Regions from separate parts of the Citrobacter sp. GW821-FHT07H02 genome, predicted to be linked through region 2. Evidence: predicted binding sites of a transcription regulator. Region 2 holds the regulator's gene; each other region holds the start of a gene.
The links. The regulator PhoB, encoded in region 2, activates phosphate uptake and scavenging genes when phosphate is short. The targets are predictions, from matches to a motif close to CTGTCATAAAACTGNCNNAT.

Region 1: a site for PhoB is predicted at 2,427-2,446, ahead of glpT (glycerol-3-phosphate transporter). Genes of this name have one in related genera too.
Region 3: a site for PhoB is predicted at 2,057-2,076, ahead of phnC (phosphonate ABC transporter ATP-binding protein). Genes of this name have one in related genera too.

Annotation. Positions count from the first base shown of each region.
Region 1 is NZ_JBWKPZ010000010.1:48,657-52,914, reverse strand. It holds gene glpB (glycerol-3-phosphate dehydrogenase subunit GlpB) at 1-685, opposite strand, end outside; gene glpA (anaerobic glycerol-3-phosphate dehydrogenase subunit A) at 675-2,303, opposite strand; gene glpT (glycerol-3-phosphate transporter) at 2,574-3,932, shown strand; gene glpQ (glycerophosphodiester phosphodiesterase) at 3,937-4,258, shown strand, end outside.
Region 2 is NZ_JBWKPZ010000001.1:21,105-25,362, reverse strand. It holds gene brnQ (branched-chain amino acid transporter carrier protein BrnQ) at 1-351, opposite strand, end outside; gene phoR (phosphate regulon sensor histidine kinase PhoR) at 760-2,055, opposite strand; gene phoB (phosphate response regulator transcription factor PhoB) at 2,112-2,801, opposite strand; gene sbcD (exonuclease subunit SbcD) at 2,994-4,196, shown strand; gene sbcC (exonuclease subunit SbcC) at 4,193-4,258, shown strand, end outside.
Region 3 is NZ_JBWKPZ010000007.1:118,005-122,262, forward strand. It holds gene phnE (phosphonate ABC transporter, permease protein PhnE) at 1-21, opposite strand, end outside; gene phnD (phosphonate ABC transporter substrate-binding protein) at 144-1,160, opposite strand; gene phnC (phosphonate ABC transporter ATP-binding protein) at 1,226-2,014, opposite strand; gene yjdN (VOC family metalloprotein YjdN) at 2,147-2,593, opposite strand; gene AC07NP_RS10395 (zinc ribbon domain-containing protein YjdM) at 2,714-3,049, opposite strand; gene crfC (clamp-binding protein CrfC) at 3,611-4,258, shown strand, end outside.

The DNA.
Region 1 (4,258 bases), on a different contig from region 2:
CGTCCACCAGTCCGAAGCAGGCTGGCATAATGATCATCTCGCCGGATTTCGCGACCGGCAGCAACGCTTCATACAAAAGCTGCCACTTTTCTTTGTTATCCAGCAAACGGGCGATGTTCACCGCGCGAAATTCGGTCGGGTTATCGCGCAGAACATCCAGTTCGGGGAGTTCAATTTCTGCGGTTTCGACCTCAAGGCCGAGTTGGCGCAAAGAGGCGGCCGCAAGGTGCGCCTGAAAATCCAGCAGGCCGCTTACCCCCACCACACGAATGCGTTGGGCGGCAAGCGGCCAGACTGGCACTTCCGGTGAACTGAGCCAGGTCGTTCGCAAGGTGCCCAGCGGTGTGACACGCTGATGCGCTTGCAAAACGTCGCCGTGTAAACGGGCGCCGCACGCTTCCAGCAAGTCCTGCGCTTGTTGTGCCAGATTCAGCACATGTTGCGAGCCGATGGTGGAGTAGGGATGAGCTGGTGCTTGCGCCTGCAATAATTCCAGACCCGTTTTGATATCGGTGACGGGCTGACCATCCGGCAACGTGCTCAGGAGATCCAACGAACCGGAGGAAAAATGCAGCGCGCTTTGACCACGGGTGACGATAGCGCAGCGTAATCCGCTTTTTTGCAGTTGCAGGCCGCACAGTAATCCGGCGAGGCCACCGCCCATAATGACCGTATCAAATTTCATTCTGCTGCTCCTTCTCCAGGCCGCATAATCCCTGATATACCCAGCGGGTGAATTCACTCTCGCGCAGTGCGTCACCCCAGGCAATAGGTTGTACCCCTTTCCAGCGTTCGTTGAGGAATTCAGAAAGCTGGGTGATAGATTGCGCGGCGGTGGTGACATTAAAACGTTGTAGCAGACCGGCGGCACGACAGGCGCACAGTTCGCCCTGACAGGTTCCCATCCCGACACGGGTACGACGACGTAAATCCAGCAGGCTGTTCACCGTTAAATTTTCGACTGCGTACTGAACCTCACCGGCAGTGACCGCTTCGCATTCACAGACCAGACTGCGATGCTGACGCCCTTCGCTGAGCCATGCTGGCGTACGATCGCCATGGCGATAGATGGCAGAACCGCGCAACGGTGCGGGCAGGGAAATGATGCGGCGTAGCGTATTTTCAGTGGGTTCCTGCGAGCCAGGCAGCGCGGTTTGCGCCGTGACGCAGGGACGGCTGTTGCCCAGTTTGCGGCAAACGGCGTCGGTTGCCCATTCCGCCATCAGGCGGTAGGTCATCAGCTTCCCGCCGGTAATAGTGATAAAGCCGTCCAGACCATCACGTTCGGCGTGGTCAAACAGCACGATGCCACGGCTGACGTTACGTCCGCTCGGATCATCGTCACTGGCGACCAGCGGGCGCACACCGGAGTATGCGCGTAGAATGCGCGTTTTCGCCATTACTGGTGCCAGCTTCTCACCTTCGCGCAGCAGGATATCAACCTCTTCGGCGGTCACGCGGTTGCTGTCAATCTCGTTGTAATCGATATGTGTCGAGGTCGTACCGATGAGTGAAATGGTATCGCCGGGGACCAGAATATCGGCATCGGACGGTTTACGGCAGCGGTTGATCACATGCTGGTTAATACGGTGATCCATGATCAGCAGCGAGCCTTTCGCCGGGAACATGCGGATACTGAGGTCGGCATACTCGGCGATGCGCTGACCCCAAATTCCGGCGGCGTTCACCACGACCGGCGCGTGCAGAGACTGGGTTTCGCCTGTCAGATGGTTGCGCACGTTGACGCCACACACCGTTGCCCCTTCGCGAATTAACCCGGTCACTTCGTGCGCCGTCAAAATAGTTGCGCCATGCTCTTTCGCGTCCAGCATGTTGGCGGCGGTCAAACGGAAAGGATCAACCGTGCCATCCGGCACTTTTACGGCACCGATCAGCGCGGGGTTTACCGCAGGTTCAATGATTCGCGCCTGTTGGGGATCAATCGCCTCAGCGCGGATCCCAGCCTCTTCACAGGCGCGAATAAAGGTGGCCTGAAAGGATAATTCATCTTCTGGCAGAGTAATGAAAAGGCCATCAGTCGGCTCTACGCAATGGCGGGCGATCCTTTTCAGGATCTGATTTTCGCTAATACACTCGCGCGCGGATTCGGCATCCGTCACCGCGTAACGCGCGCCGCTGTGCAGCAACCCGTGGTTACGGCCTGTTGCGCCAGTCGCGATGTCATGGCGTTCTACTAAGATGACGCGCAATCCGCGCAGCGCACAGTCACGGGCGATCCCTGCACCCGTGGCCCCTCCGCCAATGATAATCACGTCACCTGATTGCGAGTCGCGCGTTTTCATTGTTTTTCCTCATTGTTCGTTTTTTTATCATTTAGCCACATAAAAATCATGGTTTGTTTGATTTCGCGCATAATCGCGCATTATTCGAAAATGAAACGTGATTTCGTGCGCCTTTTTGAACATTTGTCATAATTCCGTAACAATATGTGCTGTAATTCACATTAACGACATGTATCTTTCCTTAACATCGCGGCCACACTGGGAGCAGAGGGGCTGTTTGAACGAACTGCGGTGTCTATCTCAAACTAAATACGGCCACGGAGGCTACATATGTTAAGTATTTTTAAACCCGCGTCGCACAGTGCGCGTTTGCCAGCGGCGGAGATCGACCCGACGTATCGTCGATTGCGCTGGCAAATATTTTTGGGGATTTTCTTTGGCTACGCTGCGTACTATCTGGTACGTAAAAACTTTGCTCTGGCGATGCCGTATCTGGTCGAGCAGGGCTTTTCCCGTGGCGATCTTGGTTTTGCCTTGTCCGGGATCTCTATCGCTTATGGTTTTTCAAAGTTCATCATGGGGTCAGTTTCTGACCGTTCGAATCCACGCGTGTTCCTGCCTGCGGGCCTGATACTGGCGGCAGCAGTCATGTTGTTCATGGGCTTTGTACCGTGGGCAACGTCCAGTATCGCCATTATGTTCGTTCTGTTGTTCCTCTGCGGCTGGTTCCAGGGGATGGGATGGCCGCCGTGTGGCCGCACGATGGTGCACTGGTGGTCACAGAAAGAGCGTGGCGGTATTGTTTCTGTCTGGAACTGCGCGCATAACGTGGGCGGCGGTATTCCACCGCTGCTGTTCCTGCTGGGTATGGCCTGGTTTAACGACTGGAAAGCGGCGCTTTACATGCCGGCGTTCGGTGCGATTGTTATCGCGCTCTTTGCCTTTGCCATGATGCGCGATACCCCGCAATCCTGTGGCTTACCGCCTATCGAAGAGTACAAAAACGACTACCCGGACGATTACAACGAAAATGCAGAAGAAGAGCTGACGGCGAAGCAAATCTTTATGCAGTACGTGTTGCCGAACAAACTGTTGTGGTACATCGCGATTGCTAACGTGTTTGTCTATCTGCTGCGCTACGGCATCCTCGACTGGTCGCCGACCTATCTGAAGGAAGTGAAACATTTCGCGCTGGATAAATCCTCCTGGGCTTACTTCCTTTATGAATATGCCGGTATTCCGGGCACGCTGCTGTGCGGCTGGATGTCGGATAAAGTCTTCCGTGGTAACCGTGGGGCAACCGGCGTGTTCTTTATGACGCTGGTGACTATCGCCACTATCGTCTACTGGATGAACCCGGCGGGTAATCCAGGTGTGGATATGGCATGTATGATCGTTATCGGCTTCCTTATCTATGGCCCGGTCATGCTGATTGGTTTGCACGCTCTGGAACTGGCACCGAAAAAAGCGGCAGGTACAGCGGCGGGCTTTACCGGCTTGTTCGGTTATCTGGGTGGCTCCGTGGCGGCGAGCGCCATTGTGGGTTACACCGTTGACTTCTTCGGCTGGGACGGCGGCTTCATGGTGATGATCGGCGGCAGCGTGCTGGCGGTGATTCTGCTCGTTGTTGTGATGATTGGCGAAAAACGTCATCACGAAGAGCTGACGCTGAAACGCAGCGGGAGTTAATCAAATGAAAACGACGCTAAAGAACCTGAGCATGGCGCTGATGATGGCCGGAATGGTGATGGGAAGCAGCGCTGTTGCAGCCGACAACAGCGACAAAATTGTGATCGCGCATCGCGGCGCCAGTGGCTATCTGCCTGAGCATACGTTGCCAGCCAAAGCGATGGCGTATGCGCAAGGCGCAGATTATCTGGAACAAGATCTGGTGATGACCAAGGACGACCATTTAGTCGTCCTCCATGACCATTATCTTGACCGGGTCACCGATGTTGCCGAACGCTTTCCAGACCGTGCGCGTAAAGACGGTCGTTACTACGCCATCGACTTCA
Region 2 (4,258 bases):
GTTACCGGTCAGCGGCGCAATCCCTACTTCAAAGGAGACGGTTGCCGTACGCGGCGTAGCGAACAGCGGACCTACGGCCAGATAACAGACGGTGGCCAGCAGAAGTCCTGCTACTTTACCAATTGGCGCACTCAGGCTGTCTACGCCACCACCGACTTTTGCCAGCGCCACAACCGTAAGAACCGGCAGTCCAACCGCGGTGATAAGAAAGCCGAGCGCTGCAGTCCAGACGTGTTCGCCTGCCTGCAGACCTACCATAGGAGGAAAAATAATGTTGCCTGCGCCAACGAACAGCGCAAATGTCATAAAGCCCAAGGCGATAATATCGCGCGATTTTAACTGATGGGTCATAAAATTTTACTGCCTGTGGATGTGGTGTTGAAAACGTTAAATTTTCTGCTTTTCCCTGGGGGACAATACAGCGGAATTTTTAATCAATTCCAGCGGGATATGCTCCCGACCTGGCGCGGCGAAGAATAGTTTTTCGATTTACCGCATTAATGCAGTCTGTATGACAGCATCTGAGGCGCAATTTAAACGCTTATAACGTTTTAAAGCAAGATGGGATCCCAAAACCAGAACAATATATCAAGATGAATATACGGCTTAGAACAAAACACCATCCATAAGAAAAAGTCATGGCTAATCATGCGAACAAAAAAGCATCAGACGTTGAAAAATTCAGCAGGTGAATCTTTACCGCAAAGAAAAAAAGCCAGCATTCGCTGGCTTATGGAAAGATAATCTTACATTGCAACATTAAGCATTATTTTTGGCAATTAAACGTTCCGGCAGAACAAAACTAAACCGCGTGCCTTTCCCCACGGTGCTGTCGATAATCAATCGACTGTCGTGATGATTTAATGCGTGCTTAACAATCGCCAGCCCCAAACCGCTGCCGCCAGTTTGCCTGGATCGCGCCTTATCGACCCGGTAAAAACGTTCGGTCAGGCGCGGAATATGCTCAGGCGCAATGCCTGGACCATCATCCTCCACGCTGAACTCCACGCCCTGCGCGGCGAGCTGCCAGCGCACGGTGATATGCGTCCCCGCCGGGGTGTGATTCACCGCGTTATAAACCAGATTCGAGATCGCACTACGCAACTGATCATCATTGCCCAGCACGCAAAGCTGACTGTCAACCTCAAACGTGAAGCTGTGCTGCTGCTGACTTAACGTTTGCGCCTCGCGTTCAACAACACGCAGCATCATCGGTACGTCCACGCGTTCGTTGAGCAGCAGTACAGGCGCGGCCTCAATTTTCGACAGCGTCAGTAACTGTTTCACCAGCCCTTCCATGCGGTGTGTTTGCTCACGCATCGTATGCAGCGCTTTTTCCCGCGTGGCCCCCTCCAGAGATTGCTCCTGCATCATCTCCAGATAGCCCTGCAACACGGTGAGCGGTGTACGCAGCTCATGACTGACGTTGGCGAAAAAGTTTCGCCGCGCCCCTTCGAGCTGGTGCATTTGCGTCACATCACGCGCCACCATCAACAACTGCTTGTCGGTGTAGGGCATCACCCGAATCTCCAGATGCCGTCCGGTGTTTAACACCAAATTGATCGGTCGGGTGAAATCGCGGTTTTTCAGATACTGCGTAAATTCCGGATAACGCAGCAGGTTGAGAATGTTTTGCCCATTATCATCAGGCCAGCGTAATCCCAGTACCTGTTGCGCCAGACCGTTACACCAAAAGATGCCCCCGTCTTCTGTGGTCAACACCACCGCATCAGGGAGCGATTCCGCCCCGCTGCGAAAACGTTTAATGAGATTCCCCAGTTCACGGCGGCGTTTCTTGTTACGTAACTGCATTTGATGCAGGCCGTAAAGCAGCGGTTCCCAGCTTCCGCTTCCTGGCGGCGGGGTCATACTTCTGTCGACCCACAACCACCAGGAGAGACGTAATAAATTCCAGAAATGCCAGATGAGCAGTCCCGTTACCGACGCCAGTAAAAACCAGGGCAGATAACCAAAAAATACACTAAGGATGAAGGCCGGGAGGCAGCAAAGTATCAGCTCCAGCACCAGCCTTTTCCATGACAGCCGTTCCAGCACGCGTCACACTCCATTCACGATTTGAAAGCCTTGCCAGCCTGATAGGCGGCAAGGCGTCAGAAGCGGGTCGAAAAGCGATACCCTGTCCCACGTACGGTTTGTACCATGCGGTCATGACCGCTCTGTTCCAGCGCTTTACGCAGGCGGCGAATATGGACGTCGACCGTACGGTCCTCCACATACACGTTGGTGCCCCAGACGTGGTTTAGCAGTTGCTCTCGACTGTAGACGCGCTCAGGATGCGTCATAAAAAAGTGCAGCAATTTGAATTCGGTAGGTCCCATATCAAGCGGGCTTTCCCCGGTCATCACCCGGTGCGATGTCGGGTCGAGGCTCAGTCCTTGCATCTCAATCACCTCTTCGACCGCCATCGGTGAAATGCGGCGCATGACCGCTTTGATCCGCGCGACCAGCTCCTTGGGCGAGAACGGTTTTGTGACATAGTCGTCCGCCCCCGTTTCCAGTCCACGCACGCGGTCTTCCTCTTCCCCTCTGGCCGTTAGCATAACGACGGGGATTTCGCGGGTCATCGCCTCACGTTTGAGATGTTTAATGAACTGAAGGCCGGAGCCGCCCGGCAACATCCAGTCCAGCAGGATCAGATCCGGCCAGGGTTCATTCAGTTGGTTCACTGCACTGTCATAATCTTCGGCCTCGACTGGCTGAAAGCCATTTTGCTCGAGCACGAAGCAGACCATTTCGCGAATTGGAGCTTCATCTTCTACGACCAGAATACGTCTCGCCATGATTTGCCCTGTTATAGAGTTGCTAGTCATCATTATCAATGCGGCGCCATTATGCGTCAGATTTATGACAGTTTTATGAAAAAAAGCGTCAATCCCCACGCCAGATTGTTGATTTATGACACCCCATAAACAAGATATTAACCTCTCTGAAAGGTTATAATCCCGTTCACGCTTTTTCGCCATGGAACTGTTATGCGCATCCTACACACCTCTGACTGGCATCTCGGCCAAAACTTCTACAGTAAAAGCCGCGCCGACGAGCACCAGGCCTTTCTTGACTGGCTGCTGGAAACGGCGCAATCCCGGCAGGTGGATGCGATCATTGTTGCAGGTGATATTTTTGATACGGGCTCGCCGCCAAGCTATGCCCGCGAGCTGTACAACCGTTTTGTCGTCAATTTGCAGCAAACAGGCTGTCATCTGGTGGTATTGGCCGGAAACCATGATTCTGTCGCCACGCTCAACGAGTCACGCGAGATTCTGGCGTTTCTGAACACCACAGTGGTCGCCAGCGCCGGGCACGCGCCGCACTATCTTCCCCGTCGCGACGGTACGCCAGGCGCGGTGCTGTGTCCGATTCCGTTTTTACGTCCGCGTGACATCATCACCAGTCAGGCCGGTCTCAGCGGTCGCGAAAAACAGCAGCATCTGCTCACCGCCATCACCGACTATTATCAGCAGCACTATCAGCAGGCCTGCGAACTGCGCGGCGAACAACCGCTGCCGATTATCGCCACCGGACATTTGACGACCGTCGGCGCCAGTAAAAGTGACGCGGTTCGTGACATCTACATTGGCACCCTGGATGCGTTTCCGGCGCAAAATTTCCCCCCCGCCGATTACATCGCGCTGGGGCACATTCACCGGGCGCAGGTGATTGGCGGGACGGAGCATATTCGCTACTGCGGTTCTCCCATTGCGCTGAGCTTTGATGAGTGCGGAAAAAGCAAATGCGTTCATCTGGTGAGCTTCGAAGACGGAAAACTGCATTCTATAGAGAGCCTCACCGTTCCGGTCACCCAGCCGCTGGCGGTGCTGAAAGGCGATTTAGCGGCCATTACCGAACAACTGGCGTCGTTTAAGAACGCGGCGCAGCACCCGCCCACGTGGCTGGATATCGAAATCACCACCGACGAATACCTGCACGATATGCAGCGAAAAATTCAGGCGTTAACTGACGACCTCCCAGTAGAGGTTTTGCTGGTGCGGCGCAGTCGGGAACAACGTGAGCGAAGCATGGCGAATGAGCGGCGCGAAACCCTGAGCGAACTGAGCGTGGAAGAGGTTTTTGAGCGTCGTCTGGCGCTGGAAGAGCTGGAGGTTCCCCAGCGTGAACGCCTTAACCAACTGTTCAGCACCACCTTACACTCTCTCGCCGGGGAACATGACGCATGAAAATCATCAGCCTGCGCCTGAAAAACCTGAACTCCCTGAAAGGGGAATGGAAAATCGATTTT
Region 3 (4,258 bases), on a different contig from region 2:
GGCGACGGTGATGGTTTGCATAGTTGCTTCCTATAAATGTGTGTTGGCGGTAGGCCGGATAAGACGCGTTTGCGTCGCCATCCGGCATTCACGCCTTTGCCGGATGGCGGCTTTGCCTTATCCGGCCTACAACCGCCTACGTATTACTGCACCACTTTATTCACGCTGGTCATCGCACCCATTGCGGCGGTCAGACGGTCGAGGTCATCCAGCTGCGCCTTCAGCGCCGACGTTTTGCTGGTTTTCTCTTCCTCGTTCAGCCCCTTGTTGTCTTTCACGCCCTGCATCTCTTTAAACAGCGCCAGCTGGCGAATCGGCACCAGTTGCAGATCGCTGGAGGCGCGGAACGGTGCCCAGCCCAGACGTTCCAGGGTGGTTTTCTCTTCCGGTGTTTTGCCGTAATTCATGAAGAAGTCGTACACCTTGTCCTTGGTGGTTTCGGAGAGATTCTTACGCCAGACGATCGGATCGCCGGGGATCAGCGGCGACTTCCAAATCACCTTCAGCGCTTTCAGCTTTTCCGGCGCGGAGGTTTTCAGCTTGTCGAGGTTTTCGGTGTTGTTGGTGGCGACATCCACCTGCTTATTGGCGACGGCCAGCGCGTTGGTTTCGTGTCCGGCGTTGACGGTGCGTTTGAAGTCGCTGGCGGCGATGTTGTTTTTGGCGAAGACGTAATAACCGGGGACGAGGAAGCCTGACGTGGAATTGGGATCGCCGTTACCGAAGGTCAGATCCTTACGTTTGGCGATCAGATCGTTCAGGTTATTGATCGGACTGTCTTTGTTGACGATCAGCACGCTCCAGTAGCCGGGCGATCCATCGGCCGCGACCGTCTGGGCAAAGACCTGACCGTTGGCGCGATCCACCGCTTCCATCGCCGAAAGGTTGCCGTACCAGGCGATATCGACTTTGTTAAAGCGCATCCCCTGGATGATCCCGGCGTAGTCCGGGGCGAAGAAGGCGTTCACTTTTATGCCCAGCGACTTTTCCATATCCTTCAGGAACGGTTCCCACTGGGGCTTCAGGTTTTGCTGTGATTCGGTCGAAATAATGCCAAAGTTCAGCGCTTTTTCCTGTTCTTCGGCATGCGCCGGGCTTAACAAGGTGCTGATGCTGAACATGCTGGTGAAGGCCAGCGCGGCAACGGCTTTATAGCTCATCTATGTTCCTCACTTAGACATTGTTCCAGGCTATTTCACTTATCCGCCTGGTCTTTTCAGTTAAATTAAGCAGCCTGCGCGCTCTGTTCGACGCGGTTCATGCTGCGGTAGAGATGGTCAAATCTTTCGTTATCAAAGTGCTGGCTGCTGCCGTCATAGAACACGTGTCCCTGGCGCAGTGCGACAATGCGTTCGCAGTAGCGCAGGGCGTAATCCACCTGATGCAGCGTGACGACCACGGTGATGCCGTCGGTCTGATTGATATCGCGCAGGGTGTCCATCACGATGCGCGCGGATTCCGGGTCCAGCGAGGCGATCGGCTCATCGGCCAGAATGACCTTCGCCTGCTGCATCAGAGCGCGGGCGATGGCCACGCGCTGCTGCTGGCCGCCAGAGAGTGTTGAAACGCGTTGATATGCAAAGTGCGCCATCCCGACGCGGGTCAGCGCCTGCAATGCGTGCTGTTTCTGCTCCAGGCTGAACCAGCTAAAACAGGTACGCCAGAACGGCGTGCTGCCGAGTGCACCGATCAGCACGTTCTCGAGTACGGTCAGACGGTTCACCAGATTGAACTGCTGGAAGATGTAACCCGTGTGGGCGCGGCTTTTGCGGATGTCGCGTGCCAGACGGCCTTCGCGCTGGACGGTACGCCCCATTAGCTCCACATGACTGCCTGGCGATTTATCGCCAGTAATCAAACCGCTTAAGTGACGTAAAAGGGTGGATTTGCCGGAACCGGACGGGCCAAGCAGAGCCACCATCTCACCGGAAGCGATGTCCATATCAACGGCGTGTAGCGCCTGCTGCTGATTGAACGTTTTGGAGAGTTTCTCGACACGAATCATCGTTTGCATGGTGCGGCCTCACTAAAAAAGTGGCCCCATCGTGGCGGATTAATGTGACAATTTTGTTAAGCGTTGGTGACTTGATGATGAAGAGTTGAGGCGAGATTGATGACAGAACGGGAGGGCGAGCCTCCCGTCAGGTTACTCGGTCGGCTGCTGCTGTTTCACAACGTTAATCATCCACGGCACGCCGTACTGATCGGTGACTTTACCGAATCCGTGCGCCCAGAAGGTTTCCTGCCAGTCCATTTCGATTTGACCTTTGGCGGCAAGGTTGTCAAACCAGCGCTTCCCTTCTTCGACATTTTGCGTATCAAGCACCAGCGTGAAGCCGGAGTAGTGTGCTTTGCCTGATGTAACGGCATCACTCATCATGATATCGCTACCCGCAATGCGCACGTTGGCGTGGGCAATGGCGTTATCGGGGAATTTCATTCCGGACGGGCAACCGTCCTCGCTGTCCTGCGCCGATTTGGGCATTTCACCGAAGCTGATTTTGTAGAGCAGTTCTGCGCCCAGTGTCTGTTGGTAGTACGCGATGGCGTCGGCGCAATTGCCGGCAAAAGAGATGTAGGGACTTAACGGCATAATGTTTACCTCAGGTAAAAGAAGCCAGTTAAGTGTAGTTATCGTAGGCCCGGTAAGCGAAGCGCCACCGGGCAATAAATGCCGGATGGTGGCGTAAACGCCTAATCCGGCTTACAAAAATCAGTTCTTTTTCACGAACTCGGATTTCAGCTTCATGGGGCCAAAACCGTCAATTTTGCAATCGATGTTATGGTCGCCTTCGACCAGGCGGATGTTCTTCACTTTGGTACCGATCTTCAGCATTGAAGAACTGCCTTTCACTTTCAGATCTTTAACCACGGTGACGCTGTCGCCGTCTGCCAGCAGATTGCCGTTGGCATCTTTCACGATCAGCTCATCGCTGTCGTGAGCCGGTTCGGCATCGTTCCATTCGTGAGCACATTCCGGGCAGATGAACATGCCGTTATCTTCGTAGGTGTATTCGGAGTTGCATTGTGGGCAATGGGGTAATGACATGTGGATTTCCTCAAAAGGTCAGCAGGGGCAAAAGCGCCCAAAAATGGCAGATTGCCGAAAAAGGCCGCAATTATACATAAAATCCTTAACGTTGTCGGGACTATTCCCAACTTAAGAATATGCCACCCCGCGACTGAAGGTCGCGGTGAGGGCAAAAAAATGTCATGACGATTTTTTAAGGGAAATTGCTACGTTTTGCTATTTAAGATAAGGTGAGGCAAACCTTCTTATAATAATGATCCAGCGGCACTAACACATCCTCGGTTTTTGTTAGTGAGCGCAATCTTACCCCCTAATTCAGGTAGGTAAGAATGACGCTATTGAGTCTGAAAATTTATATGTTCATCATAATTTAAGTGACATGTACTGAACGCCTTTCTTTATCTTTCTTATGGTTAACGGTCAGCAAGAAGCGGTCAGCAAGTGTTGATACATTCCTTATAACCCTCAGGGGTTTATTTTTTTAATATTTTCTATACGTAATTAAATATGCCGAAAATTCATAATAAAAATCACGGCTAAATAAAAGTAATATAAATTTGCGTTAAGGAAAGATTTTTTATGCACACACAGACAATCTATGAATTAAGTCAGGAAGCCGAGCGTTTGTTATTACTCGCGCTCTCGCATCTGAGGCAAATAGCCGCATTTTCGCCTACGATGCTGGAGAGTGAGGGAAACGACAAAAGTGGGGAGAGTATTCTTCCCCCACATTTTAGCGCCCGTGGCATTGCTGCCCAACACGCTATGCTGAACAATGAGTTGCGTAAAATTACGCGGCTGGAAATGGTTCTGGCTATCGTTGGCACCATGAAAGCGGGAAAATCGACGACGATTAACGCGATTGTCGGAACGGAAGTGTTGCCCAACCGCAATCGCCCGATGACCGCGCTGCCGACGTTGATCCGTCACACCCCGGGTCAGCAGGAACCGGTGCTACTTTTTTCCCATGTCGCCCCGATTGATACCCTGATGCACACGTTGCAACAACGACTGCAAGCGTGCGATCGCCAGCATCTGACACTGGCGCTGGAAATCGACAAAGACATGGATGACCTCATCCAGCGCATTGAACAAGGCGAGGCGTTCGAGCGTCATTACCTGGGCGCGCAGCCAATTTTCCACTGCCTGAAGAGCCTGAACGATCTGGTGCGTTTGTCGAAAGCGCTGGAGGTTGATTTTCCGTTTTCCGCCTACGCCGCCATTGAA